DNA from 2 places in the Cytobacillus sp. Bva_UNVM-123 genome. Region 2 is predicted to be linked to the other one. Evidence: a T-box and tRNA genes for the amino acid it is inferred to sense, from the RefSeq annotation. Region 2 holds a T-box; the other holds one or more tRNA genes.

Region 1 (15,608 bases), 2.1 Mb from region 2:
AGCTATCTCCAAGTTCGATTGGAATTTCTCCGCTACCCACACCTCATCCCCGCACTTTTCAACGTGCGTGGGTTCGGTCCTCCATCCAGTGTTACCTGGACTTCAACCTGGACATGGGTAGGTCACCTGGTTTCGGGTCTACGACCACATACTACATTCGCCCTATTCAGACTCGCTTTCGCTGCGGCTCCGTCTTCTCAACTTAACCTCGCATGTAATCGTAACTCGCCGGTTCATTCTACAAAAGGCACGCCATCACCCGTTAATGGGCTCTGACTACTTGTAGGCACACGGTTTCAGGAACTATTTCACTCCCCTTCCGGGGTGCTTTTCACCTTTCCCTCACGGTACTGGTTCACTATCGGTCACTAGGGAGTATTTAGCCTTGGGAGATGGTCCTCCCTGCTTCCGACGGGATTTCACGTGTCCCGCCGTACTCAGGATCCACTCTGGAGGGAACGAAGTTTCAACTACAGGGCTTTTACCTTCTCTGGCCGGCCTTTCCAGACCTGTTCATTTACCTCATTCCTTTGTAACTCCGTGTAGAGTGTCCTACAACCCCAAGAGGCAAGCCTCTTGGTTTGGGCTAATCCCGTTTCGCTCGCCGCTACTCAGGGAATCGCGTTTGCTTTCTCTTCCTCCGGGTACTTAGATGTTTCAGTTCCCCGGGTCTGCCTTCTATACCCTATGTATTCAGGTAAAGATACTGTTCCATTACGAACAGCGGGTTCCCCCATTCGGAAATCTCCGGATCAAAGCTTACTTACAGCTCCCCGAAGCATATCGGTGTTAGTCCCGTCCTTCATCGGCTCCTAGTGCCTAGGCATTCACCGTGCGCCCTTTCTAACTTAACCTGTTCGGCTAATGATAAGCGGCGTATCTCTGCGTCACCTACGCTCGTTCACCTCCTCATGTGCTGATGCACACTCCGGGGTTCACTCACTTGGTTCCTTGATCTACTTGCTTCTCATTACCCTCACAATTCGCAAGAATTGTGATTGGTTTTTACTCTATTAAATAATAGAGAGAAATACTAAAATGGCGATTACTCGGTTTTTCTTCTTCTTTCATTATCTAGTTTTCAAAGAACGAAGTTTTGAGAGATTGTTCTCTCAAAACCGAACGAACAAATGACGTCTTTTTATGAAGTTTCCACTTCATTTTCCTTAGAAAGGAGGTGATCCAGCCGCACCTTCCGATACGGCTACCTTGTTACGACTTCACCCCAATCATCTGTCCCACCTTAGGCGGCTGGCTCCAAAAGGTTACCCCACCGACTTCGGGTGTTACAAACTCTCGTGGTGTGACGGGCGGTGTGTACAAGGCCCGGGAACGTATTCACCGCGGCATGCTGATCCGCGATTACTAGCGATTCCGGCTTCATGCAGGCGAGTTGCAGCCTGCAATCCGAACTGAGAATGGTTTTATGGGATTGGCTTAACCTCGCGGTCTCGCAGCCCTTTGTTCCATCCATTGTAGCACGTGTGTAGCCCAGGTCATAAGGGGCATGATGATTTGACGTCATCCCCACCTTCCTCCGGTTTGTCACCGGCAGTCACCTTAGAGTGCCCAACTGAATGCTGGCAACTAAGATCAAGGGTTGCGCTCGTTGCGGGACTTAACCCAACATCTCACGACACGAGCTGACGACAACCATGCACCACCTGTCACTCTGTCCCCCGAAGGGGAAAGCCCTATCTCTAGGGTTGACAGAGGATGTCAAGACCTGGTAAGGTTCTTCGCGTTGCTTCGAATTAAACCACATGCTCCACCGCTTGTGCGGGCCCCCGTCAATTCCTTTGAGTTTCAGCCTTGCGGCCGTACTCCCCAGGCGGAGTGCTTAATGCGTTTGCTGCAGCACTAAGGGGCGGAAACCCCCTAACACTTAGCACTCATCGTTTACGGCGTGGACTACCAGGGTATCTAATCCTGTTCGCTCCCCACGCTTTCGCGCCTCAGTGTCAGTTACAGACCAGAAAGTCGCCTTCGCCACTGGTGTTCCTCCACATCTCTACGCATTTCACCGCTACACGTGGAATTCCACTTTCCTCTTCTGCACTCAAGTTCCCCAGTTTCCAATGACCCTCCCCGGTTGAGCCGGGGGCTTTCACATCAGACTTAAGGAACCACCTGCGCGCGCTTTACGCCCAATAATTCCGGACAACGCTTGCCACCTACGTATTACCGCGGCTGCTGGCACGTAGTTAGCCGTGGCTTTCTGGTTAGGTACCGTCAAGGTACCGGCAGTTACTCCGATACTTGTTCTTCCCTAACAACAGAGTTTTACGATCCGAAAACCTTCATCACTCACGCGGCGTTGCTCCGTCAGACTTTCGTCCATTGCGGAAGATTCCCTACTGCTGCCTCCCGTAGGAGTCTGGGCCGTGTCTCAGTCCCAGTGTGGCCGATCACCCTCTCAGGTCGGCTACGCATCGTGGCCTTGGTGAGCCGTTACCTCACCAACTAGCTAATGCGCCGCGGGCCCATCTGTAAGTGATAGCAAAAGCCATCTTTCAGCTTTTCCTCATGGGAGGAAAAGAGTTATCCGGTATTAGCTCCGGTTTCCCGAAGTTATCCCCGTCTTACAGGCAGGTTGCCCACGTGTTACTCACCCGTCCGCCGCTAACTTTTGGGAGCAAGCTCCCAAAAGTTCGCTCGACTTGCATGTATTAGGCACGCCGCCAGCGTTCGTCCTGAGCCAGGATCAAACTCTCCAATAAGATGAGACTTCCTTCGCGGGGTGTTTTTCCCCGTGATGGTTAGTCGAATCAATCGGGTATTTACGGGCAGTTATCCGCAAGGATATTACTGCGCGTTAATACGCGATAAGATGTGAGTTGATTAGCTCATAAATTGTCTTTTCAAAAAAGACTAAAGAATAACGTTGACGTTTTTGTTCGTTCAGTTTTCAAAGAACAAGGCTACTGATTACAATTTATCATTGTTTTTCAGTAAGTTGTTTTTACTCCATCACTCTAAAGCGACTTTTCAATGATAACATGTTTGAAATATCATGTCAACAACTTTTTTGTTTTTTTGGTGGAGCCTAGCGGGATCGAACCGCTGACCTCCTGCGTGCAAGGCAGGCGCTCTCCCAGCTGAGCTAAGGCCCCGTAAATTTAGTGGTCGGGAAGACAGGATTCGAACCTGCGACCCCTTGGTCCCAAACCAAGTGCTCTACCAAGCTGAGCTACTTCCCGAAAAAACAAACGCGCCCGAAAGGAGTCGAACCCATAACCTTCTGATCCGTAGTCAGACGCTCTATCCAATTGAGCTACGGGCGCAATATAATGGTGCCGAGAACCGGAATCGAACCGGTACGGTAGTCACCTACCGCAGGATTTTAAGTCCTGTGCGTCTGCCAGTTCCGCCACCCCGGCACATTATGGAGCGGAAGACGGGATTCGAACCCGCGACCCCCACCTTGGCAAGGTGGTGTTCTACCACTGAACTACTTCCGCATATTATGAAAAGTGCGGGTGAAGGGAGTCGAACCCCCACGCCTCGCGGCGCTAGATCCTAAGTCTAGTGCGTCTGCCAATTCCGCCACACCCGCATATTTAAAGTGGTGAGCCATGCAGGATTCGAACCTGCGACCCTCTGATTAAAAGTCAGATGCTCTACCGACTGAGCTAATGGCTCAAATTCAAAGTTTTAAAAACTGAATTTTGATAGTAGTAATAAATATGCTCCAAAGCCCTTTGGTCTTTGTCGCAGATTTTAAAAGCTTACCATTCGTTGAAGAAAAGCTTCGTGGCTGTAATCTTTTAAAATCTGGTGCCGGCCAGAGGACTTGAACCCCCAACCTACTGATTACAAGTCAGTTGCTCTACCAATTGAGCTAGGCCGGCATATGAAATATATGTTTAGAATTTAAATAGCATTAGTATATGTGCGGCAAATCCCTGTGTGATTTGTTGCAGATTCCTCCAGCTAGCTATTCGAGGACGTAAAGCTCCGGACTGCAAGCTTCCAGAATCCTCTACCAATTGAGCTAGGCCGGCTCATTATGGTGGAGGATGACGGGATCGAACCGCCGACCCTCTGCTTGTAAGGCAGATGCTCTCCCAGCTGAGCTAATCCTCCATATTAAAAGCTTAGCGGCGTCCTACTCTCACAGGGGGAGAGCCCCCAACTACCATCGGCGCTGAGAAGCTTAACTTCCGTGTTCGGGATGGGAACGGGTGTGACCTTCTCGCTATCGCCACTAAACTTTTTATTAAATTGAGGTTTCGTTCCCTCAAAACTAGATAATAAGAAGAAGAAAGAGTAATCTTAAAGCGTGTCCAGCTCCAGTGCCTAGGGGCTCGAGGTCTTAAGCCAATCCGTCAAGAAGGTTAAAGTACAACCTTCTCGCCGTCTCGTCTTAAGCTTGTCGCCCCTAAGCAAGGCACTTCCGCTTTTCGTTTTTGGTTAAGTCCTCGACCGATTAGTATTTGTCAGCTCCACGTGTCACCACGCTTCCACCTCAAACCTATCAACCTGATCATCTTTCAGGGGTCTTACTAGCTTGCGCTATGGGAAATCTCATCTCGAGGGGGGCTTCATGCTTAGATGCTTTCAGCACTTATCCCGTCCGCACATAGCTACCCAGCTATGCCTTTGGCAAGACAACTGGTACACCAGCGGTGCGTCCATCCCGGTCCTCTCGTACTAAGGACAGCTCCTCTCAAATTTCCTGCGCCCACGACGGATAGGGACCGAACTGTCTCACGACGTTCTGAACCCAGCTCGCGTACCGCTTTAATGGGCGAACAGCCCAACCCTTGGGACCGACTACAGCCCCAGGATGCGATGAGCCGACATCGAGGTGCCAAACCTCCCCGTCGATGTGGACTCTTGGGGGAGATAAGCCTGTTATCCCCGGGGTAGCTTTTATCCGTTGAGCGATGGCCCTTCCATGCGGAACCACCGGATCACTAAGCCCGACTTTCGTCCCTGCTCGACTTGTAGGTCTCGCAGTCAAGCTCCCTTGTGCCTTTACACTCTACGAATGATTTCCAACCATTCTGAGGGAACCTTTGGGCGCCTCCGTTACTCTTTAGGAGGCGACCGCCCCAGTCAAACTGCCCACCTGACACTGTCTCCCGCCCCGATAAGGGGCGCGGGTTAGAATTTCAATACAGCCAGGGTAGTATCCCACCGATGCCTCCACCGAAGCTGGCGCTCCGGCTTCCTAGGCTCCTACCTATCCTGTACAAGCTGTACCGAAATTCAATATCAGGCTACAGTAAAGCTCCACGGGGTCTTTCCGTCCTGTCGCGGGTAACCTGCATCTTCACAGGTACTATAATTTCACCGAGTCTCTCGTTGAGACAGTGCCCAGATCGTTACGCCTTTCGTGCGGGTCGGAACTTACCCGACAAGGAATTTCGCTACCTTAGGACCGTTATAGTTACGGCCGCCGTTTACTGGGGCTTCAATTCAGAGCTTCGCTTACGCTAACCCCTCCTCTTAACCTTCCAGCACCGGGCAGGCGTCAGCCCCTATACTTCGCCTTGCGGCTTCGCAGAGACCTGTGTTTTTGCTAAACAGTCGCCTGGGCCTATTCACTGCGGCTCATCCGGGCTATTCACCCAAATGAGCACCCCTTCTCCCGAAGTTACGGGGTGATTTTGCCGAGTTCCTTAACGAGAGTTCTCTCGCTCACCTTAGGATTCTCTCCTCGCCTACCTGTGTCGGTTTGCGGTACGGGCACCTGTTACCTCGCTAGAGGCTTTTCTTGGCAGTGTGGATTCAGGAACTTCGGTACTCTATTTCCCTCGCCGTCACAGCTCAGCCTTCACGATAATGGGATTTGCCTCATTATCAGCCTAACTGCTTGGACGCGCTATTCCAGCAGCGCGCTTACCCTATCCTCCTGCGTCCCCCCATTGCTCAAACGGTAATTTGGTGGTACAGGAATATCAACCTGTTGTCCATCGCCTACGCTTTTCAGCCTCGGCTTAGGTCCCGACTAACCCTGAGCGGACGAGCCTTCCTCAGGAAACCTTAGGCATTCGGTGGATGGGATTCTCACCCATCTTTCGCTACTCATACCGGCATTCTCACTTCTAAGCGCTCCACTAGTCCTTACGGTCTAGCTTCAACGCCCTTAGAACGCTCTCCTACCACGGACACCATACGGTGTCCATCCACAGTTTCGGTGATACGTTTAGCCCCGGTACATTTTCGGCGCAGAGTCACTCGACCAGTGAGCTATTACGCACTCTTTAAATGGTGGCTGCTTCTAAGCCAACATCCTGGTTGTCTAAGCAACTCCACATCCTTTTCCACTTAACGTATACTTTGGGACCTTAACTGGTGGTCTGGGCTGTTTCCCTCTTGACTACGGATCTTATCACTCGCAGTCTGACTCCCATGGATAAGTCTTTGGCATTCGGAGTTTGTCTGAATTCGGTAACCCGATGGGGGCCCCTAGTCCAAACAGTGCTCTACCTCCAAGACTCTTACTACATGAGGCTAGCCCTAAAGCTATTTCGGAGAGAACCAGCTATCTCCAAGTTCGATTGGAATTTCTCCGCTACCCACACCTCATCCCCGCACTTTTCAACGTGCGTGGGTTCGGTCCTCCATCCAGTGTTACCTGGACTTCAACCTGGACATGGGTAGGTCACCTGGTTTCGGGTCTACGACCACATACTACATTCGCCCTATTCAGACTCGCTTTCGCTGCGGCTCCGTCTTCTCAACTTAACCTCGCATGTAATCGTAACTCGCCGGTTCATTCTACAAAAGGCACGCCATCACCCGTTAATGGGCTCTGACTACTTGTAGGCACACGGTTTCAGGAACTATTTCACTCCCCTTCCGGGGTGCTTTTCACCTTTCCCTCACGGTACTGGTTCACTATCGGTCACTAGGGAGTATTTAGCCTTGGGAGATGGTCCTCCCTGCTTCCGACGGGATTTCACGTGTCCCGCCGTACTCAGGATCCACTCTGGAGGGAACGAAGTTTCAACTACAGGGCTTTTACCTTCTCTGGCCGGCCTTTCCAGACCTGTTCATTTACCTCATTCCTTTGTAACTCCGTGTAGAGTGTCCTACAACCCCAAGAGGCAAGCCTCTTGGTTTGGGCTAATCCCGTTTCGCTCGCCGCTACTCAGGGAATCGCGTTTGCTTTCTCTTCCTCCGGGTACTTAGATGTTTCAGTTCCCCGGGTCTGCCTTCTATACCCTATGTATTCAGGTAAAGATACTGTTCCATTACGAACAGCGGGTTCCCCCATTCGGAAATCTCCGGATCAAAGCTTACTTACAGCTCCCCGAAGCATATCGGTGTTAGTCCCGTCCTTCATCGGCTCCTAGTGCCTAGGCATTCACCGTGCGCCCTTTCTAACTTAACCTGTTCGGCTAATGATAAGCGGCGTATCTCTGCGTCACCTACGCTCGTTCACCTCCTCATGTGCTGATGCACACTCCGGGGTTCACTCACTTGGTTCCTTGATCTACTTGCTTCTCATTACCCTCACAATTCGCAAGAATTGTGATTGGTTTTTACTCTATTAAATAATAGAGAGAAATACTAAAATGGCGATTACTCGGTTTTTCTTCTTCTTTCATTATCTAGTTTTCAAGGAACGAGGCTACTGACTTCAATCACATCGTGAATAAGCTTCTTAGATAAAGCTTCGTGCTGCCTTGCGACGAGCTGAAGAATTACTTCCTCGAATAGGCTGTGGCGCAGGAGCAAATACTCTTTACATTCACGAATCAATATAAAGTTAAGCAGCTATTTCATCTTACTTACGCAAGATAATTAAGAGAGATTGTTCTCTCAAAACCGAACGAACAAATGACGTCTTTTTATGAAATTTCCACTTCATTTTCCTTAGAAAGGAGGTGATCCAGCCGCACCTTCCGATACGGCTACCTTGTTACGACTTCACCCCAATCATCTGTCCCACCTTAGGCGGCTGGCTCCAAAAGGTTACCCCACCGACTTCGGGTGTTACAAACTCTCGTGGTGTGACGGGCGGTGTGTACAAGGCCCGGGAACGTATTCACCGCGGCATGCTGATCCGCGATTACTAGCGATTCCGGCTTCATGCAGGCGAGTTGCAGCCTGCAATCCGAACTGAGAATGGTTTTATGGGATTGGCTTAACCTCGCGGTCTCGCAGCCCTTTGTTCCATCCATTGTAGCACGTGTGTAGCCCAGGTCATAAGGGGCATGATGATTTGACGTCATCCCCACCTTCCTCCGGTTTGTCACCGGCAGTCACCTTAGAGTGCCCAACTGAATGCTGGCAACTAAGATCAAGGGTTGCGCTCGTTGCGGGACTTAACCCAACATCTCACGACACGAGCTGACGACAACCATGCACCACCTGTCACTCTGTCCCCCGAAGGGGAAAGCCCTATCTCTAGGGTTGACAGAGGATGTCAAGACCTGGTAAGGTTCTTCGCGTTGCTTCGAATTAAACCACATGCTCCACCGCTTGTGCGGGCCCCCGTCAATTCCTTTGAGTTTCAGCCTTGCGGCCGTACTCCCCAGGCGGAGTGCTTAATGCGTTTGCTGCAGCACTAAGGGGCGGAAACCCCCTAACACTTAGCACTCATCGTTTACGGCGTGGACTACCAGGGTATCTAATCCTGTTCGCTCCCCACGCTTTCGCGCCTCAGTGTCAGTTACAGACCAGAAAGTCGCCTTCGCCACTGGTGTTCCTCCACATCTCTACGCATTTCACCGCTACACGTGGAATTCCACTTTCCTCTTCTGCACTCAAGTTCCCCAGTTTCCAATGACCCTCCCCGGTTGAGCCGGGGGCTTTCACATCAGACTTAAGGAACCACCTGCGCGCGCTTTACGCCCAATAATTCCGGACAACGCTTGCCACCTACGTATTACCGCGGCTGCTGGCACGTAGTTAGCCGTGGCTTTCTGGTTAGGTACCGTCAAGGTACCGGCAGTTACTCCGATACTTGTTCTTCCCTAACAACAGAGTTTTACGATCCGAAAACCTTCATCACTCACGCGGCGTTGCTCCGTCAGACTTTCGTCCATTGCGGAAGATTCCCTACTGCTGCCTCCCGTAGGAGTCTGGGCCGTGTCTCAGTCCCAGTGTGGCCGATCACCCTCTCAGGTCGGCTACGCATCGTGGCCTTGGTGAGCCGTTACCTCACCAACTAGCTAATGCGCCGCGGGCCCATCTGTAAGTGATAGCAAAAGCCATCTTTCAGCTTTTCCTCATGGGAGGAAAAGAGTTATCCGGTATTAGCTCCGGTTTCCCGAAGTTATCCCCGTCTTACAGGCAGGTTGCCCACGTGTTACTCACCCGTCCGCCGCTAACTTTTGGGAGCAAGCTCCCAAAAGTTCGCTCGACTTGCATGTATTAGGCACGCCGCCAGCGTTCGTCCTGAGCCAGGATCAAACTCTCCAATAAGATGAGACTTCCTTCGCGGGGTGTTTTTCCCCGTGATGGTTAGTCGAATCAATCGGGTATTTACGGGCAGTTATCCGCAAGGATATTACTGCGCGTTAATACGCGATAAGATGTGAGTTGATTAGCTCATAAATTGTCTTTTCAAAAAAGACTAAAGAATAACGTTGACGTTTTTGTTCGTTCAGTTTTCAAAGAACAAGGTTACTGACGTCAATTTATTATTGATTTCAGTAAGTTGTTTTATAACTTATCGCTCAAGGCGACTTTTTAATACTATCAAATCCACTGCTTAAAGTCAATAACTTTTTTTAAAAAAACATAATGATGAAAGTCATTTCTTTCGGCAACAGATAATAATATACCACCAGATTTAATGTGTTGCAATCCTTTTTTAAAGAAAAGCAAAGAAAAACTATTCATATAATTCTACACTTTTGAAGAAAAAGCAAAGCGCATAAAAAACGCTTTGCTTTCCTTTAATACTATAATTAACGATGACGCATAAGTGGAAACAGTAGTACATCTCTTATAGATGGAGAATTGGTTAATAGCATAACAAGACGATCAATTCCGATTCCTAGTCCACCTGTAGGTGGCATTCCGTATTCTAATGCTTCAACGAAATCATCATCCATCATATGAGCTTCGTCATTTCCTTGTTCACGTTCTTTAAGTTGTGCTTCGAAGCGTTCTCTTTGGTCAATTGGATCATTTAATTCTGTGAATGCATTCGCATGTTCACGTGCAACAATAAATAACTCAAAGCGATCAGTAAAACGTGGATCAGCTTCATTTTTCTTAGCAAGTGGGGAAATTTCAACTGGGTGCCCATAAATGAATGTCGGTTGGATTAACTTTTCCTCCACTTTTTGCTCAAAGAACTCATTTACAACGTGACCATATTGCATGTGCTCTGTCACTTCGATTCCATGCTCTCTTGCTAATGCATGTGCTTCTTCTTTACTCATCTCTTTCCAGAAGTCCACACCTGTATATTCCTTAATTGCGTCAACCATATGAAGTCTCTTCCATTCTGGCTTTAAGTCAACTTCATATTCTCCGTATTGCACTGTTGTTGTTCCGAGTACTTCTTTTGCAATATGAGCTATTAAATTTTCAGTCAGGCTCATAATATCACGGTAATCAGCATAAGCCTCATATAATTCAATCATTGTAAATTCCGGATTATGTCTTGTTGAAACTCCTTCATTCCTAAAAACACGACCAATTTCATAAACCTTTTCTAATCCACCTACAATTAATCTCTTTAAATGAAGTTCGATCGCAATACGCATATATAGTTCCATATCAAGCGCATTATGATGAGTAACAAATGGTCTGGCTGAAGCTCCACCTGCAATAGCATGCATCATTGGTGTTTCAACTTCGAGGTAGCCATGATTATCAAGATAGCGGCGCATGGATTGAATAATGCGGCTGCGGGTAACAAAAGTAGATTTGCTTTCCTGACTCATAATTAAATCTAAATAACGCTGACGATAGCGCTGTTCAACATCCTTTAATCCATGGAATTTGTCAGGAAGAGGTCGCAATGCTTTCGTTAATAATTCAAACTCATGAACTTTAATAGAAAGCTCCCCTACTTTTGTTTTAAAAAGTGTTCCTGATACTCCAATAATGTCTCCTAAATCCGCTGAATCAAAAATTTCATATGTTTCGTCACCGACTGCGTCTTTTCGAACATAGATTTGAACTTGTCCTGTAAGGTCCTGGATATGAGCGAAGCCCGCTTTACCTTTTCCTCGCTTCGTCATAATGCGTCCAGCAATCGTTACAGATACATTTTTCTCTTCTAGTTGTTCTTTTTCAAGGGCTTCATATTGATCAATAATGTCTTTAGATTGATGAGAACGGACAAATCTTTTTCCAAACGGATCAAGCCCACTTTCACGTAGGCTGTGCATTTTTTCCCTTCTCACTTTTATTTGGTCATTTAACTCCTCATGACTTTGACTCACTTGTATCATCTCCATTTTGTAAAACTTTTATGTAAATCATAATAACTACGATTTCAAGGAATTGCTATCCTTCTATATTTTACACAAAGCTGCAAATACAGACATCATTTATATTTATAAATAGAATAAAAACTGCCAGCAAGTCCACTGGCAGTTGTCTTTGTAATAAAGGTATTATAGTTAAAGAAGGCAACTGTGTCAAACAGTAGCCCTTATCCTGCTTGGCTTTGGCTTCTTTCTTTCTGCTCAGCTTCTATTACAAGATCATTTAATAGACTAACAAGCTCTTCTCTCGTGTTGCACTCATTTATAGCATTACGAACCATAGCATTGCCGCGAATTCCTTTCAAATACCAAGCGCCATGCTTGCGCATTTCCCGAACAGCAATATCTTCATTCTTTAAGGCAATTAAACGATCTAAATGAAGAATGCATACATCGATCTTTTCGCGTACACTTGGCTCATCCATTAATTCACCTGTCTCAAGATATTTAACTGTACGATAAATCATCCACGGATTTCCTAATGCAGCTCTTCCGATCATCACTCCGTCGCAGCCTGTTTCTTCAAGCATGCGTTTAGCATCTTGAGGACTACTAACATCCCCATTGCCAATCAAAGGAATATTAAGATTTTGTTTAACCTCACGAATAATATCCCAATTAGCTATTCCTTCATACATTTGTACACGTGTACGACCATGTAAAGATACTGCTTTCCCTCCCGCACGTTCAACTGCTTGAGCATTTTTTACAGCATAAATATGATTTTCATCCCAGCCCATGCGCATTTTAACCGTTACTGGCTTTTCTACGACAGCTGTTACAGCAGAAACCATTTCATAAATTTTATTTGGATCAAGCAGCCATTTGGCACCTGCATCACATTTTGTTATTTTCGGAACAGGACAGCCCATGTTGATGTCAATAATATCTGCATTTGTATTTTTATCAACAAATTGCGCTGCTTCAACTAACGTTTCTTTTTCCCCACCGAAGATTTGCAGGCTTAATGGCTTTTCTCGTTCATCTATATAAAGCATATTCATCGTTTTCTCGTTTTTAAAAACAATTCCTTTATCACTAACCATCTCAGCACAAACTAATCCTGCACCAAATTCTTTAACTGTTAAGCGAAATGCCGAATTGCATACTCCTGCCATAGGCGCTAAGACGACGCGGTTTTTTAACTCAATATCGCCTATTTTAAACATAAATGAACCTCCTAAGAAATACGCATTGCCGACTTAAGTGTTTTTACATTAAACTTCAATCCTTTGAAAACAAAGTCAGGCTCCCGAGTGACTCAGTGTGTCTATCGTTGGGGGAGGTACTGAAGCTAATTCACCAACTCGTCAATTCTTCACTTATTCATTATCCTCTGCTGGAGTCAGATCTCCAACGGTAATATTTAACACATCAGCAACTTGCTTAATAAAATCAGAATCAGGCATTCTATTTCCTCTTTCAATCTCCCCTAGTATCGAAACAGATATACCTAACTCTTTAGCGAAGCCTTCCTGAGTATGCCCTTTTAATTTTCGAAAAGCGCGAATACGTCTTCCCCATTTTTCTGCTTCCATATTCGTACTCCCTCTCTATCAGATATATCCTCTAAGACCGATCGTAAAGGTTTTTCCATCATCGGGAGCTTAATACTAGACTCGATCTCTAATAGAGGAACAATAACAAAGGCCCTCTCATGCATCCGAGGATGAGGCACGATTAACTTCTCTGATGTAATCGTTTCTTGATTATACAATAAGATGTCAAGATCTATAGTTCGAGGGCCCCAACGAATTTCCCTTTTTCTCCCAAGATTTTTTTCGATTTCTTGGCAAATAATTAGTAATTCAAACGGGCTTAATTTCGTTTTTACTTCTACAACCATATTTAAAAATTGATCTTGCTCTTCATAACCAACAGGATCTGTCTCGTAAGTAGAAGAAGTGGTTACGACTAACACTTCAGAATGTGCATGTAAATATGAGATCGCCGCCTTTAAATTCCCACTGCGATCATCCATATTTGAACCAAGAGAGATATATGCAATATTTTCCATCATTTTACCTACTCCTTGTAATTTCAACAGCCACTGATTCATAGTGTCCCGGAATAGGAGGATCAGGCTTTATTACCTTTACCGTTACTTGAAAAATGGCGTGAAACCGACCTAATAATTCCTTTGCAATTGTTTCAGCTACACTCTCAATTAGCTTATATGGTTTTCCTTCAACGATATCTTTACAAACTTGATAGATTTCTCCATAATTGATTGATGCCTCGAGGCTATCTGTTTCGCCAGCCTTTTTCAAATCAGTCTCAACAATTAAATCAAGTATAAATCGTTGCCCTAGTGTCGTTTCTTCAGAAAAAACACCATGATATCCGTAGAAAGCCATTTTAGTTAAAATAATTTTATCCATTAGAAAGATCCTTTCCAACTAATGCATCCATCATTTTTGCCATTCTTGCCATTTCCTTTACATCATGAATTCGAACAATTTGGCACCCTTTTTGGATTCCGTAGCACACGGTCGCTCCCGTGCCCTCCATCCTTTCTTCCACAGGTAAATTAAGCACATTTCCAATCATCGATTTCTTAGATGTCCCTAATAATACTGGATAACCAATCGAAACAAGCTTATTCAAGTGTCTCATCATTTCAAGATTGTAAAATAGATTTTTCGCGAATCCAATACCTGGATCTAAGATGATATTTTCATCCTTGACACCCGCTTTTTTCACTAAAGCAATACTCTCGTATAAATCATTCACGACATCTCTATAAAAATCAGTATAATGTTGATTATCACGATTGTGCATTAAAATAATCGGAACATCATAATTAGCTGCTACATTCGCCATATGATCATCCGCTTTAGCTCCCCATACATCATTAATAATGTGAGCACCCGCTTCAATGGCCTGTTTAGCAACTTCAGCCTTATACGTATCTATCGATATCGGGACTTTTACTGCTTTTGAAATTGCCTGAATAACAGGAATAACCCGTTCCAACTCTTCTTCTAATGGAACAGCCGCAAACCCAGGGCGGGTTGATTCACCACCAATATCAATAATATGTGCACCATCCTCCACCATTTGTTGTGCACGCTCAACCGCCTTATCAATTCGATTATAGATTCCTCCATCTGAAAAAGAATCAGGAGTCATATTCAAAATCCCCATAATAAGTGTCTTTTTTCCATAATCTAAAGTATAGGGGCCACACTGAATCACACTTGCCATCACTAAATTTCCTTTCTGCTCCATATTGCATCAGTATAATTTCGATATTGCTGCTTGAGAACATTTACTACTTCACCGTTGTTCCCTGGCTTACTTATTCCATCTATCTTGACAATTGGGATGATCTCCTGAATGGAATTTGTTACGAAAATCTCGTCTGCCTCCATTACAGAATCTCTGAGAAAAAATCCTTCTTGAATGTCCATCCCATTTTTACGAGCGAGCTTCATAACAAACTGTCTTGTAATTCCATTTAAAATTCCTGTGTCTATCGTAGGTGTATACAAGACATTGTCTTTTATCCAAAATAAATTAGAGACGACCCCTTCAGCTAAATAGCCTTCCGTTGTAAGAAAAATACCTTCATAGTCAGGCTTATCACCTATTTCTCTTTTGGCTAAAATATTGTTTAGATAATGATGTGACTTAAGCCGCTCATATCCCTCAGGAGTATTGCGCTTTATATTTAAAATCACCGCTGTCTTTTCTAGAGTGTTCATTTGCGGCAGTGATTTTGCAAAAATCATCAGATTAGGCTCCACATAAGGAGTTGTTTGCAAGCCAATTTCGCCTATCCCAGCAGATATATTTAATCGGATGTAGGCATCTGTTAAATTGTTCTTTTCGATCAAGATCGAGAGTGGAGAAAGGATTTTCTCTCTCGTATATTGCACTTGAATATTCAATGCTTTTAAACCGTTGTTTAGCCGCTCCAAATGATCATCAAGCAAGAAAGGATGCCCATTATACACCCGAAAGGTCTCAAAAAGCCCCATTCCATAAAGAAAACCATGATCAAAAGGTGAGATAACAGCTTCTTCCTTCTTTACAACTTCTCCATTTAAATAGACAAACAAATTGTATCTCCCCTTATTTTCAAAGCCTGTAGTCATGTTACTTATAGTCAATTAAATTTGGGGTGCCTTAGCTTCCTGAAGCAAGGTCGGATTGTCTGTTAATTTGCAATAGTGGTTCAAGAAATTATTTAGTAAA
Region 2 (15,608 bases):
ATTTTCATGCCATCCTCCTCCAAATAAAGTATGGTAATATGTATGAGTGAGAATAAACGGAATAGAACAGGAGTGGCTGAACGATGGATCGACTAGAGGAAAAAACGATAAAATCCGAACAGATTTTTAAAGGCAGAGTTGTCAGTCTTCAAGTGGATGATGTGGAGCTGCCAAACGGAAAAATAGCGAAACGAGAGATTATTAAGCATCCAGGAGCAGTAGCAGTTTTGGCACAGACACATAATGATAAAATCATCATGGTCGAGCAATATCGCAAAGCACTTGAAAAAACGATTGTAGAAATACCTGCAGGTAAGCTTGAGTTAGGTGAGGATCCAGCAGAATGTGCAAAAAGAGAGTTGGAAGAAGAGACAGGGTATGGATGTACCGAACTGGAATGGCTTATTTCCTTCTATACATCTCCAGGATTCGCAGATGAAATTATCCATTTATATATAGCTAAAGGGCTCGAAAAGAAAGAAAATGCGGCCTCCTTAGATGAAGATGAATTTGTAGATTTACTTGAGTTAACACTTGAAGAAGCGGAAGCTTTCATAAAGGAACAGAAAATTTATGATGCAAAGTCTATATATGCTATTCAATATTTGCAGTTGCAAAGGGCGTTGAATAATAAATGAATCAGTATTATGCAGATTTACATATTCATATTGGTAGAACGATGTCTGGTAAGCCAGTAAAAATAACGGGAGCTAAATCATTAACGTTTACGAATATTATTGAGCACTCTCGTAATGAGAAAGGCCTGAATATGATTGGCATTATCGATTGTCATTCGCCAGAAGTCATCATTGAAATAGAACAACTAATCAAGACAGGAGATGTTACACAACATGTCGATGGTGGATTAATGTTCGGGGATTTAACAATTATTCCTGGCTCTGAACTCGAAATATACGACGAGAATTGCAAAGGCCCAATTCATGTTCTTTGTTTTTTTCCAAGCATAGACATCATGAAGGAATTTTCATTGTGGCTCTCACAACATTTGAAGAATATTACACTCAGTTCGCAACGAATATACGCAACTGGTTTGGAATTACAATATAAAGTGAAGGAACTTGGCGGCTTATTTATTCCAGCTCATGTATTTACTCCTTTTAAAAGCTTGTATGGTAAAGGAGTCAATTACTCTTTAACAGAAGTATTCAATAAAGAACAAATTGATGCGATCGAGCTTGGCTTGAGCTCCGACACTAATATGGCTGATCAAATTAAGGAACTTCACAATTATTCGTTTATTACGAATTCAGATGCTCACTCCTTAAAAAAGATTGCACGGGAATATCAGATTCTTTCCTTGAAAGAGCCAACTTTTAAAGAGTTAGAGAAAGCTTTAAAAGGGAAAGATGGGCGAAAGGTGAAGGCTAATTACGGTTTAGATCCGCTTTTAGGAAAGTATCATGGAACAACTTGTGCACAGTGCTTCGAGCCTGCTGTTCCTAATAGCAAAGTATGCAAGCATTGTAACAGCACGAAGTTTGTCAAAGGGGTAGCAGATAGGATTGCTGAGTTAAAGACTGCCAGCTCATCACCAGTGAATCGCGCTGTCTATATTCATCAAGTTCCACTAGAATTTATTCCAGGACTCGGGCCCAAAATGCTTGAAAAGCTATTGAATCATTTCGGTACAGAAATGGCAATTTTACATCAGGTCCCATTCGAACAACTTGCGGAAATTATTCCTCCTAAACTTGCAGAACTCATCGTAAAAGCGAGAGAAGGCAAACTTAGTTTAACTGCCGGTGGTGGCGGGAAGTATGGGAAAATCGCTGATTAAAGCATAAAATATTTTAAAAGGATAGAGCTTCTTAATTAAGCTTCTATCCTTTTTTAGAATCTGAATTTTGACTTTACATTTCGCTAGGTGCTTTTATCCCGAGAAGTCGAAGGCCTTCGTTCAAAACAATCGTTACTGCTTTAACTAAAGCTAATTTATCATTCAGCTTGCTATAATTAGCTGATAATATTTTGACGTTATTATAAAACTTATTAAATTCTTGAGACAGATCAATTACATATTTTGCAATTTGAGATGGTTCATTTAAGGTGAAGCTTCTTTCAATTACTGTAGGGAATTCCATTAGAAGCTTTATGACGAACCAACTGCTTTTATCATTTAATCCAGTTAATTTATCAACTTGTATGGTTTGTTGTGCTTTTCTTAAGATGGAGCATGCTCTTGCATGTGTATATTGTATATATGGCCCTGTATTTCCTTCGAATTTTAACATGTCCTCAAGACAAAATTCGAAATTGTTTTGCCTTTCATTTTTCAAATCATGAAATATGATGGCACCGACCCCAACCATTTTTGCTATTTCATCTTTGTTAGAAAGAGAGGGATTCTTTTCTTCAATATTTTTTTTGGCTAATTGGATTGCTTCATTTAATACTTCATCTAATAAAACGACTCTGCCTTTTCTCGTAGACATTTTCTTTCCGTTTTTCAGAATAAAACCAAAAGGGACATGAACGAGAGTTTTTGCAAAGGAGTATCCAAGCTTTTCGAGCACTAAAAAAATTTGTTTAAAATGAAGACTTTGTTCATGACCAACCACATATAATGTTTTAGCAAACGGCTCGTTCTCGTATCGATAAATAGCAGCAGTTAGATCTCTCGTTGCATATAGAGTAGCTCCATCCGATTTTCTAATTAAGCAGGGAGGTAAGCCGTATTCTTCTAACTTTACAACTTCCGCGCCTTCTGAAGTTTCAAGCAAGTTTTTTTGCTGGAGGTTTATTATCGTTTGCTCCATTTTATCATTATAAAATGCCTCTCCATTAAATGAATCGAACTGTATATTTAATAATGTATATATTTTTGAGAACTCTTTCAAAGATTCATCACGAAACCATTGCCAAAGCTGCTTTGCTTCCTCATTTCCATCTTCAAGTTTTTTGAACCAAATCCGCGCCTCTTTCTCAAGCTCTTTGTTTGACTCTGCCTCATCATGGAATCTTACATATAATTTTAATAATTCTTTAATCGGATTTTTTTCAATTATCTCATGATTACCCCATCGTCTATAAGCAACAATTAGTTTTCCAAATTGTGTGCCCCAATCACCGAGATGATTTATTCTAACCGCTTTATATCCACATTTTTCGATAATGTTCCCTAATGAATGACCAATAACAGTAGACCTTAAATGTCCCATCGAAAAAGGCTTTGCAATATTTGGTGATGAAAAATCAATGACAATTCTTTGCTCTTTGTCAAGTGTCTTGGAACCATAATTGGCTTCTTTTCTCAAAATTTCTTTTAAAATCGTTTGGCCAACTACTTCTTTATTAAAAAAACCATTTACATATGGTCCATCTGCCACAACTTTTTCGAAAAGTGGGTGCTGAAATTTTGACGCTATTTCTGAAGCAATTGTAACTGGGGAAGTTTTTAAACGGTTTGCTAATCGAAAACATGGAAAAGCAATATCTCCTTTATTCACATCCTTTGGTTTTTCAAGTAATTCTTGTATGACGCTAGTATGGATTCCTTTATCTAAAGAGATCGAAATCTCTTCTGCAAAAGCCATTAATAATTTTCCCATAAAAAAATCACCCTTTCAATTCATTGGCATTTGTAAAACAAGTATGATAAAAAAAAATCCCGTCTCTAAATAGAGACGAGATTACCCGCGGTACCACTCTGTTTGGCCCAATTGGACCAGCTTCAAAATTGATAACGGATATTATCCGACTACACCCTACTATTTTCAGGCTGCTTCTTAGAAGTGCGTTTCATTATGAAAAAGCTATTAGGCTTTCACCATCCCTAATTCGCTTAAGCTTATTTTTCATAACTACTCTCTTCCGCATTGAATTTAACATATTTTTACTATCATACGAGATAATAGGAATAAATACAATCACTTTATTCTTTAATTTTTGCAAACACACAAGTATCTCTAAGTTCTTTGCCATCAGCACTTAAGCTATCACTTCGCAAAATTCCCTCAAGGGTAAAGCCTATTTTTTTAGGGATTTTTCGGCTGTTCTCATTTTTAGGATCACAGCGAATTTCAATTCGATTAGCTTGAAGATGCAAAAAAGCAAAATCGACTAAGCTTTCGACTGCCTCAGAGATATATCCTTTTTTCTGATAGCGTGAATCACACCAATAGCCAATTTCGAACTTCCTTACTTCCCAATTAATCCGGTGAAGTCCGGTTGAGCCGATGAATGCATCATCATTTTTGCGAAAGATGTGAATCCGAATATCTTCTCGCAATAAAAATTGAGCATATGATTTTCTTACGTTTATTTCAGCTTCTTCCTCTGTTTGTTCTTTATTGGCGAAGGGAAGCCATTTTTTCAAATCTTCGACTGAAGCTTGAATAGCGTTATAAACCATTTTTCCGTCACCAGGTAAGCAAGCACGTAAATAAAGTCTTTCTGTTTCAATTTTTTCTGGAAACTCTACAAAAATCGGGTTCATCTTTAGCAAGACCTCCTTATGCTAAAACGAAAATGAATAGTAACTAAGATTCATAATAGTATAGTGGAAGATTTTGGGGTGATCAAGGTATTTTTTTAAAACAAAAAGCATTTAGCATATGTTTAAAGGACGAGCATACAATTTAATAACAGAATTTTAATAGGTGGCTTGCGCTTGTGTCACAAGTATAGGACTCGGTTCTTGAAAGCCGCTTAAGCTAGACAGGGAGGATAGCAATGAGAAAAAAAATGTACCAGGACGTCGTCGCAAATCATTTCCGCGAGCATTCCTCAACTTATTTATTTGTGATTGTATTGTTTTTAATGGGGGTAATATTTGGTGCAATTGTGGTTAATAGTTTAAGCTTTTCACAAAAAGAAGATTTGTTTTATTATCTTTCTCAATTTTTCGGCCAAGTTTCTGAGGAGAATATTGCAGGGGCACGTGATTTATTCAAGCAAAGTTTTTTACACAATATAAAGTTTATTAGTCTTATGTGGATTTTAGGAATATCAATTATTGGACTGCCAGTTATTTTAGTTCTTTTATTTATGAAAGGGATGGTTGTTGGATTTACGGTCGGATTTTTAGTTAATCAAATGGGATGGGATGGATTTATGCTATCATTTGTTTCTGTGCTGCCCCAAAATCTAATTATCATTCCGATCTTCATCATTGCAACAACCCTTTCAGTTTCATTTTCTTTAAAAATGATTAGCAGACAATTTATGAAGAGGGTAGGACAGCCAATGATGCCGTTATTTGGAAGGTATATGGCTACTTTTGCTGTATCCATTCTTTTTATATGTGCTGCTGCAGGGATAGAAGCATTTATTTCTCCCATATTAATGAAATCAGTCATTCACTCTCTTCAATCATAAAATAAAGACGAATAAACAGAATGGTTTATTCGTCTTTTACTCTCCAATAGCCTAGAGGCTCACCTACGAAAACTTTACTACCTAACCCCAACCCCTTACAAAATTCAAATATTCCGTTTTCGATTAATAACACGACAGTGGAACCGAATTCAAAATAAGCAAGCTCATGACCTTTAGAGGGGTGAATTTGAAGGGATTCTGAATATTTAATGCTGCTAACATTCATAGCTCCAACTTTTATAACTGGGATCGTCCCGTTTTTGTGCCTTATGTAAGTAATGAGTCGTTCGTTCCGACTTAATACTTTGTGCATCTGTTTCAAACCAAATTCATTGACAGGGTAAGTTTTTCCTAAAACATGTTTTTTTTCAATAATCGTTCCAGTGACAGGTGAATGGATTCGATGATAGTCGGCTGGACTTAAATACAAAACGATGAAACAACCTTTATTGTACTTTTGTGTATAGGGCGAATGCTCCAATAATTCTTCTATTTTGTAAGATTGGCCTTTAACAGTAAATGTTAAATGATCATCTATTCTACCAATACCAGTAATGGTGGCATCGACTGGACTGACAAGAGAAGACGAATCTTGATCAATCTTTCGAACCCCGCTTTTCAAACGGCGGATGAAAAAATCATTTAATGTTCGGTAAGCATTCAAAGGCTTTTCAGCCTCTTCAACACGGATCGCATATGTTTTTGCATATAAAGGAATTAGCAATCGGCTTATCTTAGTTTTTGTAAATGCGCCAATTAAATGAGATAGCTCTTTATTTGATGTTAGCTCGGTCAACGTGCGCAAAAAACGTTGATTTAATCTCAAAATCGCAAGCCTCCTTTAATGGAAAGTCAATCTACATTAGATTATATAGAGAGTCATTTTTTGCTTCTAATACATATTTCTTATCATAATGATAGGCTAGTAAAATAATGGTTTGTTCATTTCTGAACTATAGGTAATAACTATCTACATTATATTAATAATAGTATTGAACAATCATTATCCTCAGAATATACTTGACCCGAATACAGAATCTTAGTTTGATAAGTTGTTTAAAGTTGATTAGAAAGCATATGGAACAAGCTCAGAATTAATAACTATTTGTAAGACATAGGAGGTACAAAAAATGTATAAATCAGTCATATTTGATGTGGATGGTACACTTCTCAATTCGGATCAGGCGATCATACTAGCTTTGCAAAAAGTTCTACAAGAAGAGATGGATATCGAATATCCATCTGAAAAACTTACTTATTTATTAGGTATGACAAGTGTGAATAGCTTGAGAATGCTTGAAATTTCAAATATTGAGCGCGCAAATGAAAAACTCCTTCATTATTTAGGTGTCTATCATAATTTGTTATCTATCTATTCTGGAATTGAAAAAATGCTTGAGAAATTGGTGGAAAATAAAATTCATACTGGCATCGTGACTTCGAAAACGCGTGAGGAATTTAAAGCTGATTTTATTCCATTCGGATTACTTAAATATTTCTCACATGTCATATGTGCGGATGATACAGCAAAACATAAGCCTGAACCTGATCCACTATTAAAATATATGGAACAAACAGGTGTGAATCCGAAAACCGCCATTTATATTGGAGATACTATATTTGACCAAATATGTGCCAATGAAGCAAAGATTGATTTTGGGTTGGCCTTGTGGGGTGCAAAACAACCAGAAGCAATATCAGCTACACACCGATTGGATCATCCAGAAGATATTTATCGATTTATGCATTTAATACAGCATTGTGGAAGTCGAGGTGATTTAATATGAAACATGTCGAAATCCTTTCGATTAATATAGGTAAACCTAGGCAAGTACAATTTAATAATAAAGAAGTTTCTACAGGTATTTTTAAAAACCCTACAAAAAAAACTCTATTTTTATCAACCCTGAACTTCGAAGGAGATGGGCAAGCAGATCTTGTACATCATGGAGGCAGGGATAAGGCGGTCTGTGTTTATCCCGCTGAATACTATCCTTTTTGGGAAAATGAATTGCAAAAAACATTGGAATACGGCGCATTCGGAGAAAATATAACAACTAGAGGATTATTGGAATCTGATGTAAACATTGGCGATATTTTTAAGCTTGGTGATGCAGTTGTTCAAGTTACTCAACCAAGGCAGCCTTGTTACAAATTGTCTGTAAAGTACGGAAAACTTGATTTGCCACAAAAAGTACAGGAAACAGGTTATACCGGGTTCTATTTTCGTGTTCTTGAAGAAGGAGTCGTATCTAAGTCCGATAGTTTGATAAAAACCCATTCCCATCCGAAAGCAATATCGGTTGCATTTGCAAACCATATTATGCACCGTGAAAAAGATCAGATCGAGAGTATGAAGAAGATACTTGAAGTGGAGGAACTGTCGCAAAATTGGAGAATAAGATTTTTGAAACGTTTGGAAGGTACCGAAGTTGATTCCCAGATTAGACTAACTGGTAAACAGTGAGGTGATACAACTGCATCGTGAACACGTTACCGAGAGAGTTAAGAGCTGTACGTATAAAGACTTAATGGAATGGAAAAAGCATGTTTTATTTTGTTTAAAATGGTTTAAGAAAGATAATAACAAGTATGAAATTGATGAGTGCGAATTTTTGCTAAAACAAATCGAGGGCCAAATGGCTTATATTAAAGCAAATGACAGGCTTTCATAGTAATTTGAATTGTCTTCATAAACCATTATGTTTACCTATAATAACGATAGGCAATATGTAATTGCTCTTATTTTCATTTCTCTACTATACTATAGATGTGTAGCAAGGCTACATAAATGATTAGAGGAGCTGATTGTTATGTCAAAAGCAGTTTTTTATCATGCAGGTTGCCCGGTTTGTGTAGATGCAGAACAAGTTGTATTGGAGTACCTTGACAAATCAAAAGTCGATACAGAAATCGTGCATCTCGGTACTGATCGAAATCGGATTGAGGAAGCAGAAAGCGCAGGTATTAAATCAGTTCCTGCCCTTGTGATTGGCGGTAATGTTTATCACATCAACTTCGGTGCTAGTTTAGAAGACGTAAAAAAAGGTTAATGTTTAAAGAAGGAGGTGCCTTTGCCGGTGTCTCCTTCTTTTAATTGAGCAAATTTATATGTAAAATGGATAAAAGAATGAACTTGGAAGGTACGATATGTGATGATATTCGATCCACAGCACCGCAAGGAAAATCGTTCAGCTCGGATTAGTATGGCTCTATTCCGGATATCTCAGGCAATAAAAAAGGTGACCCAGGCGGAAAGTGATGCGATCGGATTGTCACCGATACAAATACAAGCATTATTGTTCTGTTTACATACAAGAAAAGATGTTGCAACAGTAGGCAATTTTTCAAATGCAATCGGTACGACACATGTAACAGCCGTAAAGGTTGTGAATGAGCTAGTTAAAAAAGAGCTGATTTATAAAACACAAAAGCCTGAGGATCGTCGAGTGACCTTGCTACAATTAACGTCTAAAGGTAGGGAAATAACGGTGAAGCTTGAACATTGGGGTGGCACACTAGAAGAAGCGCTCGACTCCATTTCTGATGAAATACTAGCAGACTTTGAGCTTGGTCTCGGCTCTATTATTTCAATCATGCATAACCAAGGCCATCTCGCCGTATCGGAACCATGTTTAGGATGTATTCATTTTCATCCGAACACTGGTAATGAGGAAACACCACATTATTGTGGGCTCATTCAAAAATACCTTACTCATGAGGCTTCACTGAAAGAATGTCCTGAACATACCTCCTCAGCTGGTAGCTAACAAAAGCTTACTTTTCATTGACTACATTTGCTTTTAATGATGAGGCTTTTAGGAAAGCCAAAATGGTTTTTATCCAAAGAGAATTCAGTTTACAATTTATAATTATTACTATATAATAATGATTGCATAGTTTTATTTATAATGATTTTAGTTTGATTCTATCCCTTTATCTGTTATAATGAGAATGTTATTGGCGAGGGAGGAACTTCAGTATGGAAAGCAGAATTGATAGAATAAAGAAACAGTTGCATTCATCTAGCTATAAGTTGACGCCTCAGCGTGAAGCGACCGTCCGTGTTTTATTAGAACATGAAGAGGATCATTTGAGTGCGGAAGATGTCTACCTCCTTGTTAAAGAAAAATCGCCTGAGATAGGCTTAGCAACTGTGTACAGAACACTAGAATTGTTAACGGAATTAAAAATTGTTGATAAAATTAACTTTGGTGACGGTGTTTCTCGTTACGATCTTCGTCAAGAAGGTGCAGCACATTTTCATCATCATTTAGTCTGTATTGAATGCGGTGCAGTTGATGAAATCCAAGAGGATTTATTAGAAGATGTTGAGGAAATTGTCGAGCGAAGATGGAACTTCCAAATAAAAGACCATCGTTTAACATTTCATGGCATTTGCCATCGCTGTCATGATAAAGTAGAGGATAATCAGGCTCAAACAGAAGAAAGTAATAAAGAGAATATTAAAGAATAATCATCCTGAACCTTTTCTATATATAAATGATAGAGAAGGTTTTTTATATTCATAATATGGGGGAATGAAAGATGGAAAACAGTTATTTTGTTGGTTGGGGAACACTTGCACTCATTAACGCAGGCTTAGCACAAGGAAAAAATCGAACAGGCTTAAATTGGTTTTTGCTTTCCCTTTTTCTTGGGCCGATTGCAACATTAATTTTACTATTTTCAGAAAAGAAATAAGTAATCTGATTGCTTGTTACTAGGTATAAAACTTGTCCTTATTGGCATATCTTGTATTATAAATGCTTGTACGGAGGACAATAAACAATGAAATCCTGGCTTAAGATTGCGTTACAGACGGTAAAGGTGTTCATCCTATTCACGGGATGCACGATCCTTTTTTATTATGGTATTATGTGGTTAAATGAGGAATATCAAGATTACCACCGTTATGAAGAGCCAAAGGGAGCAGCAGTAAAAGTAATTGCATATGGGAATATAAGTGAATCATCAAGTTGGTTTGAACGGTTAATTCTTTTCTTTTTAAATGGGGAGTAGTGCTGTAATGGAAGACAATCTTAAAGATTTCATACATTATTTAATCGTTGAAAAGGGACTTGCCAAAAATACGATTATTTCGTATGAAAGAGATTTAAAAAGCTATGTAAAATATTTACGAAATGTTGAAAGTATTAAAGATTTGAACGTAGTACAGCGTACGCAAATTGTTCAATTTCTTAAGTTTCTTAAAGAGCAAGGGAAGTCTACGAAAACAATGGCAAGACATATTGCTTCAGTTCGATCATTCCACCAATTTCTTCTTCGGGAAAAGGCTGTGGATCACGATCCATCTGTACATATAGAAACACCTCAGCTCGAAAGGTCACTCCCAAAAGTGCTAAATATGCAAGAGGTTGAGACATTATTAGACTCACCTAAAACACTTGATCATTATGGTCTTCGTGATAAAGCAATGCTTGAGCTATTATATGCTACAGGGATACGGGTTAGCGAACTAATAGGTCTAAATATGGGCGATGTTCATTTAACTATGGGATTTGTTAGGTGCATTGGTAAAGGGAGCAAGGAGAGAATTATTCCAATTGGAAGAACTGCTACAATGGTTTTGGAGCAGTACTTACAAGAGGGTAGAAGTCGATTTGTTTCAAAAAAATATAGAGATGAAGCTTTATTTTTAAATCATCACGGGAAAAGGCTATCTAGACAAGGTTTTTGGAAAATATTGAAGCGTTTAACGGAGGAAGCGGGAATAGAAAAAGAATTAACGCCTCATACATTAAGGCATTCTTTTGCCACTCATCTGCTTGAGAATGGTGCAGATCTGCGTGCAGTTCAAGAAATGCTCGGACATGCCGATATTTCAACAACGCAAATCTATACGCATGTATCAAAAACTAGATTAAAAGATGTATATAAACAACATCATCCGCGAGCATAGGAAAGCTGACCAAAAAAATGGCAGCTTTTTCTTTCTTTTTATGAAAACCTTATGTAGAATATAGATGTCAGACTTCTGACATATTAAAAATGGTTGGATGTTAATCATCTCAAATAGGGCAACCTATTTTTGGAGAAGATACAATTTTTTGAGCTAGTAAAAGATTCGCTCGAACGATTTATCTTGTAACCGTAGTCACAATTTAGGAGGAATGCAATATGTCTTCATACGAATATAACAGAATTTTTGTTGTTGTCATGGATTCAGTTGGAATAGGGGAAGCACCTGATGCCGAACGATTTGGTGATAAGGGAGCCGACACATTTGGCCATATAGCGGACAAAATGAATGGTTTACATATGCCTAATATGGGGAAGTTAGGCCTTAGTAATATTCGCGAAATTAAGGGAATTGCTAAAGCCGAAAATCCATTAGGTTTTTATACAAAAATGCAAGAAGCATCCAATGGAAAAGACACAATGACAGGGCATTGGGAGATTATGGGACTAAATATTCAAACACCTTTTCAAGTATTTCCGGAAGGCTTCCCGCAAGAATTAATATCTGAACTAGAAGCAAGAACTGGAAGAAAGGTGATTGGCAATAAGCCTGCAAGTGGAACAGAAATAATTGTTGAGCTTGGGGAAGAACATATGAAAACAGGCGCACTTATTGTCTATACTTCAGCAGATTCAGTTCTCCAAATAGCTGCACACGAAGAAATAATTCCGATTGAAGAGCAATATCGTATTTGCCAAATTGCAAGGGAATTAACTTTAGATGAAAGATATATGGTTGGAAGGGTTATTGCTAGGCCGTTTATTGGGGAAGTTGGCAGCTTCACAAGAACCTCTAATCGCCATGATTATGCACTAAAGCCTTTTTCCCGTACGGTTATGTCTGAATTAAAGGATTCTGGGTTCGATGTCATTGGAATTGGAAAAATTTCTGATATATTTGACGGTGAGGGTATAACTAAATCACTACGCACGATTTCGAATATGGATGGAATGGACAAATTATTACAAACATTTGATATGAACTTTACTGGTTTAAGCTTTTTAAACCTAGTAGATTTTGATGCTTTATATGGACATCGTCGCGATCCAATAGGGTATGGCAAAGCTTTAGAGGAATATGATGTACGTCTGCCTGAAGTATTTGAAAAAATGCAGGAAGGTGATTTATTAATCATCACGGCTGATCATGGAAATGACCCGACTCATCCTGGAACCGATCATACGAGAGAGTATGTACCACTTTTAGTTTATGCCAAAAATATGCAGGAAGGAAAAGAGCTTCCATTAAGAGAAACCTTCGCTGATATTGGTGCAACGATAGCAGATAACTTTAAAGTGAAATTGCCAAAGCATGGGAAAAGCTTTTTGGCGGATTTGAAATAGATATAAATTCATCATTCGTTTTCAAAACTAGCTATAGGAGGGATAGAACTTGGAACTTTCAAAGATTCAAAAAGCTGCAAACTTTTTAAAAGAAAAATATGATCAGCAGCCACAAATTGGGTTAATTCTTGGCTCAGGACTAGGTGTTTTAGGGGATGAAGTCGAACACGCGATTAAAATCCCATATAATGAGATTCCAAATTTTCCAGTTTCAACAGTAGAAGGACATGCTGGACAGCTTGTTTTTGGATTGCTCAATGGAGTTCAAGTTGTTGTTATGCAAGGACGCTTTCATTATTATGAAGGGTATTCATTCGATAAAGTAACTTTTCCAATTCGGGTTATGAAGGAACTCGGTGTTAAGCAATTAATTGTCACGAATGCTGCAGGTGGAGTGAACGAGAATTTTTCACCAGGAGATTTAATGCTTATTACTGATCATATTAATAATATGGGCAGCAATCCATTAATTGGACCTAATGACAATCAGATGGGTGTTCGTTTTCTAGATATGTCTGAAGCATATTCAAGTGCTCTGAGGAGCAAAGCGAAGGAGATTGCTGCTTCGTTAAATCTTCCTATTCGTGAAGGTGTTTATGTTGGGAATACAGGTCCAACATATGAAACCCCAGCAGAGGTTCGTATGATCCGTCATTTAGGAGGAGATGCTGTTGGGATGTCTACTGTACCTGAAGTGATTGTCGCCAGACATGCGGGCTTGGATGTCCTAGGAATCTCTTGTATTTCCAATATGGCAGCTGGAATATTGGATCAACCTTTAAATCATGAGGACGTAATTGAAACGACTGAAAAAGTAAAGGTTGACTTTTTGCGTTATGTTAAAGCTATAGTGGGTGATTTAAAATGAGAATGGTTGATATAATTGAGCATAAGCGGGATGGCAAAGAACTTACAACTGAAGAAATTCAATTTTTTACTAAAGGCTACACGGATGGGACAATTCCGGATTATCAAGTTAGTGCACTATTAATGGCTATTTTCTTTCAAGGGATGACAGAAAAAGAAAGAGCTGATTTGACAATGGAAATGGTTGAATCAGGTGACAAAATTGATCTGTCGAAAATTAATGGAATTAAAGTGGATAAACACTCGACAGGGGGAGTTGGTGATACGACAACTCTTGTTTTAGGACCATTAGTCGCAGCTGTAGGAGTTCCAGTAGCAAAAATGTCAGGTCGCGGACTTGGGCATACTGGCGGTACGATTGATAAACTTGAATCTGTTGCAGGTTTTCATGTTGAATTAGAAAATGAAGAATTTATTAATCTTGTGAATAAAAATAAAATTGCGGTAATCGGTCAAAGTGGAAACCTCACACCTGCTGACAAGAAGCTATATGCTCTTCGAGATGTTACAGCAACAGTCAATAGCATTCCATTGATTGCCGGCTCGATTATGAGTAAAAAAATTGCAGCAGGTGCTGACGCCATTGTTCTTGATGTAAAAACAGGTGCAGGAGCATTTATGAAAACACTTGATGATTCTCGTGAACTGGCGAAGGCGATGGTTCAAATTGGCAATAGTGTTGGAAGAAACACGATGGCAGTCATCTCAGATATGAGCCAACCGCTTGGTTATGCGATCGGAAATGCACTTGAAGTAAAAGAAGCAATCGACACTTTAAAAGGAGAAGGACCAGAAGACTTAACTGAATTAAGCTTAACATTAGGAAGTCATATGGTTGTTCTCGCTAATCAAGCCAGTTCATTAGGAGAAGCTCGTGAAATGCTTATGGAAGTGATAAAGAATGGAAAAGCTTTAGACACTTTTAAAACATTCTTAAGCTCTCAAGGAGGAGATCCATCTGTCGTTGACCATCCTGAGAGACTTCCACAAGCCAAATTTATAATTGAACTTCCTGCACTTACGGATGGATATGTTTCTGAAATCGTTGCAGATGAAATTGGAACGGCCGCGATGCTTCTTGGAGCAGGCAGAGCAACGAAGGATTCTGTTATTGACCTGGCGGTTGGTCTAGTACTACGTAAGAAAATTGGCGACAAGGTGAGTAAAGGTGAGTCCATCGTCACGATTTATAGTAATTTTGCTAATGTCGACGAAGTAAAAACGAAGCTATATGAAAATATTATGATTTCAAGTGAAAAAATAGCTGCACCAAAACTCATTCATGAAGAAATAACAAAATAAATAAAAAATTACTTAAAACGCTAGTAGAATGAACATTCACTAGCGTTTTTTTTATTTAACCCAAATATTAGGTTATGCACCATTCTAAAAATTTATCCAAACCTTATTGGAATAAAAAGTATAAATTTGGTTTATGTGGTAAGAATGGGAGTTATATAGAATGGAGGGTTATGTGATGAAACGGATCGTCTCATTTATTGTAATGTCTTTCTTATTAATTTCAGTCTTCGTTCCTTCTACACTAGCAAGAGAAGAAGGAGTAGATTTAGTTGAAAATGTGAAATCTGCTATTTTAATCGAGCGTGATACTGGAACAGTATTATTTGAAAAAAACAGTCATGAGCAACTTCCTCCTGCAAGTATGACGAAGGTAATGACAATGCTGCTAATAATGGAAGCACTTGACAAAGGTAAACTATCAATGAACGAGAAAATTCGCACAAGTGAATATGCAGCTTCAATGGGAGGATCACAAATATTTCTGGAGCCAGGAGAAGAGATGACAACAAAGCAAATGTTAGAAGGCATTGCGATTGCTTCAGGAAATGATGCATCAGTGGCGATGGCAGAAAGGTTGGCAGGCTCTGAGGAAGAGTTTGTCAAGTTAATGAATAAAAAAGCAAAAGAGCTAGGATTAAAAAATACAGAGTTTAAATCTGCAACTGGTTTACCAGGGAAAAATGATCATAGTACAGCACATGATATGGCAATAATGGCGAAGGAACTCCTTAAGTATGAAGAGATAACTAAATTTACGAGCGTTTATGAATCATATC

What was found. A T-box is a leader RNA that pairs with one kind of tRNA and senses whether it is charged. The one in region 2 lies ahead of argS (arginine--tRNA ligase), so its partner is inferred to be a tRNA-Arg.
Region 1: it has a tRNA-Arg gene. The T-box ahead of argS (arginine--tRNA ligase) is inferred to sense a tRNA for this amino acid. The anticodon was not compared.

Annotation. Positions count from the first base shown of each region.
Region 1 is NZ_CM177772.1:92,359-107,966, reverse strand. It holds rRNA gene KDN24_RS00555 (23S ribosomal RNA) at 1-854, opposite strand, end outside; rRNA gene KDN24_RS00550 (16S ribosomal RNA) at 1,171-2,720, opposite strand; tRNA gene KDN24_RS00545 (tRNA-Ala) at 3,038-3,113, opposite strand; tRNA gene KDN24_RS00540 (tRNA-Pro) at 3,124-3,200, opposite strand; tRNA gene KDN24_RS00535 (tRNA-Arg) at 3,211-3,284, opposite strand; tRNA gene KDN24_RS00530 (tRNA-Leu) at 3,292-3,380, opposite strand; tRNA gene KDN24_RS00525 (tRNA-Gly) at 3,387-3,461, opposite strand; tRNA gene KDN24_RS00520 (tRNA-Leu) at 3,475-3,556, opposite strand; tRNA gene KDN24_RS00515 (tRNA-Lys) at 3,567-3,642, opposite strand; tRNA gene KDN24_RS00510 (tRNA-Thr) at 3,776-3,851, opposite strand; tRNA gene KDN24_RS00505 (tRNA-Val) at 4,011-4,086, opposite strand; rRNA gene rrf (5S ribosomal RNA) at 4,096-4,212, opposite strand; rRNA gene KDN24_RS00495 (23S ribosomal RNA) at 4,410-7,345, opposite strand; rRNA gene KDN24_RS00490 (16S ribosomal RNA) at 7,835-9,384, opposite strand; gene lysS (lysine--tRNA ligase) at 9,873-11,372, opposite strand; gene dusB (tRNA dihydrouridine synthase DusB) at 11,576-12,577, opposite strand; gene KDN24_RS00475 (helix-turn-helix domain-containing protein) at 12,731-12,946, opposite strand; gene folK (2-amino-4-hydroxy-6-hydroxymethyldihydropteridine diphosphokinase) at 12,898-13,425, opposite strand; gene folB (dihydroneopterin aldolase) at 13,430-13,789, opposite strand; gene folP (dihydropteroate synthase) at 13,782-14,615, opposite strand; gene pabC (aminodeoxychorismate lyase) at 14,618-15,472, opposite strand; gene pabA (aminodeoxychorismate/anthranilate synthase component II) at 15,524-15,608, opposite strand, start outside.
Region 2 is NZ_CM177772.1:3,195,217-3,210,824, reverse strand. It holds gene mciZ (Z-ring formation inhibitor MciZ) at 1-8, opposite strand, end outside; gene KDN24_RS16530 (NUDIX domain-containing protein) at 84-638, shown strand; gene KDN24_RS16525 (endonuclease Q family protein) at 635-1,798, shown strand; gene argS (arginine--tRNA ligase) at 1,872-3,569, opposite strand; T-box leader at 3,638-3,846, opposite strand; gene KDN24_RS16515 (GNAT family N-acetyltransferase) at 3,893-4,456, opposite strand; gene spoIIM (stage II sporulation protein M) at 4,693-5,337, shown strand; gene asd (archaetidylserine decarboxylase) at 5,363-6,163, opposite strand; gene KDN24_RS16500 (HAD family hydrolase) at 6,468-7,124, shown strand; gene KDN24_RS16495 (MOSC domain-containing protein) at 7,121-7,804, shown strand; gene KDN24_RS16490 (thioredoxin family protein) at 8,151-8,390, shown strand; gene KDN24_RS16485 (MarR family winged helix-turn-helix transcriptional regulator) at 8,493-9,107, shown strand; gene fur (ferric iron uptake transcriptional regulator) at 9,320-9,814, shown strand; gene KDN24_RS16475 (hypothetical protein) at 9,886-10,041, shown strand; gene KDN24_RS16470 (YqzK family protein) at 10,129-10,359, shown strand; gene xerD (site-specific tyrosine recombinase XerD) at 10,367-11,260, shown strand; gene deoB (phosphopentomutase) at 11,479-12,663, shown strand; gene KDN24_RS16455 (purine-nucleoside phosphorylase) at 12,713-13,531, shown strand; gene KDN24_RS16450 (pyrimidine-nucleoside phosphorylase) at 13,528-14,832, shown strand; gene KDN24_RS16445 (D-alanyl-D-alanine carboxypeptidase family protein) at 15,008-15,608, shown strand, end outside.